Regions from separate parts of the Peribacillus sp. NJ11 genome, predicted to be linked through region 2. Evidence: riboswitches for the same ligand, from Rfam matches in the RefSeq annotation. Region 2 holds a riboswitch; the other holds the start of a gene.

Region 1 (3,427 bases), 2.6 Mb from region 2:
GTTCAATGTTTTGATTTAATTGCTGACGGGTAAATCGAGGTATTGTCCCAAATATATTCGTTAACCCGAATAAATGGGCATCCTGGATTGTTTGTGACGACTTCTTTCCCTGTAGCATATGGTATATAGCATAAATGGAACGTTCGCCTTGAAATTTTTTTATCGCATATAGAATGATTGCCTGTAGATAATTATTCATGGGACTCACATCCTTGTTTCATTTAACCAATAAACCCATTGTAACAAATATCTGCAAAAATCGCCGTTATTATTGATGAATACAAGGAAAATTATGTGACTAAATGACGAACCATGGTAAGACCCAAGTTAATTATTACGATGTTTTTCGTTGACATTCTACTACATGATAGTTATTATCAATACAATTTCTATTGAAAAGTTTGGCATTCGGTCTTACAATAAGAAAGAGATAATAATCTGAAATAAAAAGATTATCAGTTGTTAATCAACTTAGGAGGGGTTATATTCATGGCTAAATTTACTATTGTGGATAAAGAAACATGCATCGCTTGTGGTGCTTGTGGAGCAGCAGCACCAGATATATATGATTATGATGACGAAGGGATTGCATTTGTTACCCTTGACGATAATGAGGGAATCGTTGAAATTCCAGATGTACTTATAGATGATATGATGGATGCATTTGAAGGATGTCCAACGGATTCTATTAAAGTTGCTGACGAGGCATTTGACGGGGATGCACTAAAATTCGAATAAACGTACAAGCCATTTTCAATCGAGAATGGCTTTTTCTTTTGGCCAATGTAGCTCCACATATTCCCATGCCAAAGACATAAAAAACAACCGGATATGTATATCCGGTTGTTTTTTATATTTCTATCGTCAATGCCATTAAGCATTTTTATATAATGTTTGCTTATTGATCCATGTCTGTAATTTAATGAACAATAACATGAATACAGATGTGATGAGCACGCCTTTAATCACGTTGAAAGGCAAGATTGCCGTCGTGACGAACTTTCTCGACTCGGGTGCCGACATTGCATCCCATCCCATAAAGAAGGTATAAGCCGGTAAAAAGACAAAATAGTTTAACACACTCATAAATACCGCCATGGAAACTGTACCCGCAAGTAAAGCGAACGTCATCCCTTTTTTTGAATTGATTTTATTAAATACATAATAAGTCGGCAAGACGAACAGTATTCCCGCAATAAAGTTAGCGATATGCCCCACTGGTACAGCAGTCAAGGTCCCTGTCATGACAAAATCCAATAGGTTTTTAAGGAATTCAACTAGAATCCCGGCCATCGGACCGAAAATCAATGCCGCCATCAGTGCTGGTATGTCGCTAAAATCAACATTGAGAAAAGGCGGGAATCCTGGAAACGGAAAATTTAAAAGCATTAATAAATAAGAAATGCTTCCCATCATGGCCAGTGTGACCGTTTTTTTCACTTTGTTCTTTTTCATAGTTCTCTCTCCTTCTTTTCCGATCTACCTGAAAAAGAGGTTAGGGTTCCTTAATCATGTTGATGCTCAATAAAAAACCTTTAATTCCAATAGAATTAAAGGGATAAATTAAAGGTTACATCAAACAAACGTTCAGCAAATAACTGTTGAAACGCACTCAGGAACCTCCATCTTCTCCCATCCAGACTATACTGTCGGCTTTGGAATCACACCAAATCCTGCCCATAAGGCTCGCGGGCTTAGAAGAGAATTTCCTTCATCACCGCCGGTGGGGAATTACACCCCGCCCCGAAGATAGACCTATAAAATTTTGTTTTATCTTTCCCATTATATCCGAAATTCCTTTTTTGTGATAGCATTTTTTCTCAGTTGATACATTTAGGATGAATATTGATCTCTTAAAAGAAAAATTGGATACACAAAATTTTAAATAATGAAAATATTTTTTCTTTTAAGGCAATCGATGTTGAAGCCATTAATAGTGCGGCATTAAACATACGATCCAAATGTAATTATTGTTTTAAGCGCTTACAATCAGTGAAGCCAAATTGACACAATTGGCATTTAAATTGTAAAATTAACTGAAATTTAAGATAATTCTTTTCCCTAGGAAGGTGTTTAGACGTGTATCGGATTTTAGTAGCAGATGCCATCAAACCAGAAGGACTCGGACCGCTATCAGAGGCTTCCAATATTCACCTTATTCAGAAGACAGTAGAGGAAGCGGAAAACGAACTTGATCAGATTGATGCAATACTTGTAAGAAGTGCAACGAAGGTTACGGAAGATTTAATGAACCGTATGCCGCAGTTGAAAATTATAGCACGCGCGGGTGTCGGCGTCGATAACATAGACATCCCCGCTGCGACAAAACGCGGGATTGTCGTGGTTAATGCTCCTGACGGCAATACCATTTCAACTGCAGAACATACATTTGCCATGATGGCTTCCTTAATGCGCCATATTCCGCAAGCCTATGCTTCACTGAAGAATGGGGAATGGAAACGTTCTTCATATACTGGAACTGAACTTCGCGGCAAAGTATTAGGTATAGTTGGATTTGGACGTATCGGAGGGGAAATTGCCAAACGTGCTAAAGTGTTTGGGATGGATGTGATTGTCTATGATCCGTTCCTGACTGCTGATCGTGCAAAGAAAATGGCCGTAACGTCCCTGCCGTTAAATGAATTGCTTCCTAAAGCAGACATCATTACTGTACATACTCCACTAACGAATGAAACTAGAGGTTTAATCAATAAAGAAAAACTGCTTACCTGTAAAAAAGGAGTTTATGTACTGAACTGCGCCCGTGGTGGAATTCTAGACGAAGATGATTTATATGAAATGATAGTTGAAGGACATGTTGCAGGGGCGGCGCTGGATGTTTTCGTTGAAGAACCTCCACTTGGCCATAAACTGCTTGAACTGGATAGCGTCATTGCTACACCTCATCTAGGTGCATCTACGAAAGAGGCCCAATTAAATGTAGCCGTACAGGTTGCCCAAGAAGTTTTGACCTATTTCGAAGGAAAACCGGTTTCCAGTTCAATCAACCTTCCAGCGATTTCTAAAGAAGTGTTTGAAAAGGTACAGCCATTCTATCAACTTGTTCAGCAAATGGGATCCATTGCTTCTCAGTGCATGAATGAAGGGATTCAGGAAATCTCCGTTACGTATGCAGGAGAATCATTGGACTTCGATACAGCGATTCTGACAAAAAGTCTAATCTCAGGTTTCTTCAAATCAAGAGTTGATGCATCAGTCAATGAGGTGAATGCCTTGCTGGTCGCAAAAGAGCGTGGCATCACAGTTGGTGAAAAAATCTCTACGGACTCTTTAGGATACTCTAACTTGATCAGCCTTAAAATAAAAGGTGACAACCGCGAATTAACAATAAGTGGAACTTATATCGAAAATTACGGTTCTCGAATTATAAGCTTGAATGGTTTCAAAATCGACTTTCATCCGGAAT
Region 2 (3,427 bases):
GTTCAGTTCAAATTCCTGTTTCCCGATTGTATCACTTTGTTGAAGAAACCGAATCAAATCGGCTATCGTGATGAATTTCAGGTTGAATTTCTCAGCGATGACTTCCAAATCGGATACGCGTGCCATCGATCCATCTTCATTCATGATCTCGCAAATGACACCAGCTGGAGCGGCACCGCATAACTTTGCCAAATCCACCGAAGCTTCCGTATGTCCTGCCCTCCTCAGTACGCCGCCTTCTTTAGCGACTATCGGAAAAGTGTGACCAGGCCTTTGAAAATCTTCAGCGACCGAATCCTCTTTAAGCAGCTCAAGTATCGTCAATGACCGTTCAAAAGCACTGATTCCTGTGGAAGTGCTTTTATGATCGACACTAACAGTAAAAGCAGTACCATGATGATCGGTATTTTCTCCTACCATAGGATGCAGGTTCAATTTCCCTGCCAATTCTTCAGTAATGGTTGTACAAATCAAACCTCGTCCATGAGTCGCCATGAAATTAATCGCTTCCGGCGTCGCCTTTTCGGCCAACAAGACAAAATCCCCTTCATTTTCACGATCTTCATCATCGGATACGATTACTATCTTGCCAGCTTTCAAATCTTCGATCGCTTCTTCAATTGTATGGAACATCATTACACCGCCCTTTTATTAGAATCCGTGCTCTGCCAAAAACTCTAAATTCAACCCTGGTTTTGAATCACCAGTTTTCATTTGATGTATAATATATTTCCCTATCATGTCATTTTCGATGTTAACTATATCGCCAGCCGCTTTTTGCCCCAATACGGTGTCCTGATGAGTCAATGGAATCAGTGATACAGTCAAAAGGTTTCGTTCGATTCCAAATATCGTCAAGCTCGTTCCATCAATGGCTACAGATCCTTTTGGAATGCAAAAGGTACTGAGCCCTTCTTCCAATTGGATTACATAATATACGGCGTTTTCTTTTCGTTCTTTTTTTATGATTGTTCCGGTTCCGTCGATATGACCTGAAACAAAATGACCGCCAAACCTTCCCTGTGCACTCATGGCTCGTTCGAGATTCACAGGTGATCCCAACTTTAACGTCCGGATCGAGGAAGCTTTGACCGTTTCCGGCATCACATCGACCGTAAATAAACTTTTCGTGAAGGACGTTACCGTTAAGCAGACCCCGTTGACTGAAATACTATCCCCCAGATGAACATCTTCAAGGATTTTTTCAGAACGAATCGACAGCTCCATACTGCTTTTTCCTTTTTTCAAGGAATGGACGGTACCGATATCCTCAATGATTCCCGTAAACATGTTTTTCCCCCTTTTATAAAATATAAAAAACCCCTTAGGAAGACCTAAGGAGTTAGCAGGAGAAATGAGTGAAAAAAACTGTATACCTAAAAAGCCCAATATTTTCTTTTTTGAAAAATTAGGCGTACGTATACACTTGGGTTCCACACGTCCTTCTCCCATCCAGACTGTACTGTCGGCTTTGGAATCTCACCAAATCCTGCCTTTATCAGGCTCGCGGGCTTAGAATTTCTTCATCACCGCCGGTTGGGATTTTCACCCGACCCCGAAGGACACTATCAACACATTGCTGCGCTTTCTAGTATTATGTTGTTATTTAAAAGCCTATGTAATAGGATTTTTACGGTTATGATATTTATCGAAATGTTTTATAGTCCTGTTGAATATTGTTCATTCCTTCCAAGTATCCTACCAAAAAACTACCACTGAATTGACTTTTAATTAATGACATATTACCACGACAAAATAAAAAGAACAAGGAATCAATCTCCTTGCCCTTCTCCATCAAGCCATTTTAAAAAAGTAATTTTGGATACTTTGTATATCCTTCCGTTTTTAACCACGTGTAAGGGAAGGTCCCTATTCCCTTTTTTATCCTTAGCAGGTACGTTTACATCCACTTCGACGTTTTACTCTATCTTTTGTTCTTGTTTAGATTCGCATTTGCATTTACTATGTCCGCAATCTTTACATTTTTTGTTTAAACCCAAGTCTCGAATATGTTAATGACTAGTTTATGTAAATGAATGAAAAGAGTTTGGACCACACAATGGATACTATAAAGACTTGGCCCATAAGCTCGGCCATACTAAAAATCAAGTTAGCTGCAAGTTATATGTGATGGACCATGTCTACATGTGTGATCCGTTTCTTCCACCATTCCTGGCATAAATGATTGTCTCCTGCCAATACAACAGCACGGCACTTCTTCAAACCAGATGAGTTATAGAACTTCTTAGCTTCTTTATCACGTTTGTATTTATTGTAATAAGCCTGCTTACCCATACTATTTCCTCACCTTCTTTCTCCAAAATAAAAAGCACCCACAGAATGAGTGCAATATTTAAACCATTTAAATTCAATTAGTGCTTTGCAACTTACCATTAACTAAACTACTATATTGTATCGGAATGTACTTACCACCTGATTTTGATTTTACTATTCCATTCAAAATAATGCTTTTTACTCTCTTTTTTACAACACTTTTTCTCTTTTTTCTTGCAACAATCTTTTACCTTCTTACAACTGTGTTTCTCTTTTTTACAACACTTTTTCTCTTTTTTCTTACAACAATCTTTTACCTTCTTACAACTGTGTTTCTCTTTTTTACAACACTTTTTATCCTTTTTTTTCTTACAACCATGTTTTCCCATATAATCATCTCCATATCATGTATTGTTATATAATATGGATTTACTAAATTTACGCTTGTGCTTGTCCCCATTAATAAAAATATTGACATCTTCTTTCTCCAAGATAAAAAGCACCCAATTGAATAGATGATAATATAACTTTACAATCGAATTCAGAGGGTTTTCTTATATATTATCTATAAAGATTTTCTTTAGGAATTTTGCTCTAATGATGGACAAAAATTCAGAGTATTCGAATCCGATTTCAGAACGGATGTTTGTATGTTTAGGCAATTAAAAAACACCCATATTTATGGATGCTTAATGATTTCAAATTATCTATCCACGTTCTTTAAAATGAATCTCCCATAAGCCTGGTTATTTCTAACATCTGTGATTTATCCTCATAGACCAATCTTTTATTTTCGTCTTCTAATTCTGTATTCAAACCAAAAATAACAACCTTTATCAGTTATTACTTTCAGACAATAAAAAGTTAACTTCCCTACTTCTTCAGGTTGAACTTCTTGACGATTTACAAAGTCCTCATTAAGGCTTCTAGTTTATCATTAAAGCTAGCATTTCATGTGGAGTATACGATTCAATGCACCCTTCAATTGTGCCAACCTTTCCTACCAAACACGAAAATGGAACAAATAAAAACCGCCTCAAACCCTTTAAAACAAAGGTTTAGGCGGTTTATTTTTTTCTGTGGTATCTTACGACCCGAAGGACTAAATTAATATGAATTTTTGAATATTTTATCGCCATAAAGTGAATGTGAA

The links. A riboswitch is a leader RNA that binds a small molecule or an ion and turns the genes downstream of it on or off. The one in region 2 is predicted to bind FMN.
Region 1: it holds a riboswitch for FMN, as region 2 does, so the genes downstream of both, QUF86_RS15565 (ECF transporter S component) here and ribE (riboflavin synthase) in region 2, are expected to answer to the same signal.

The regions. Positions count from the first base shown of each region.
Region 1 is NZ_JAUCFO010000001.1:3,143,216-3,146,642, reverse strand. It holds gene QUF86_RS15575 (YpbB family protein) at 1-199, opposite strand, end outside; gene QUF86_RS15570 (ferredoxin) at 490-738, shown strand; gene QUF86_RS15565 (ECF transporter S component) at 874-1,455, opposite strand; FMN riboswitch at 1,621-1,755, opposite strand; gene serA (phosphoglycerate dehydrogenase) at 2,080-3,427, shown strand, end outside.
Region 2 is NZ_JAUCFO010000001.1:548,413-551,839, forward strand. It holds partial or broken gene ribB (3,4-dihydroxy-2-butanone-4-phosphate synthase) at 1-633, opposite strand, end outside; gene ribE (riboflavin synthase) at 652-1,290, opposite strand; FMN riboswitch at 1,437-1,567, opposite strand; gene QUF86_RS02815 (hypothetical protein) at 2,122-2,295, opposite strand; gene QUF86_RS02820 (hypothetical protein) at 2,427-2,663, opposite strand.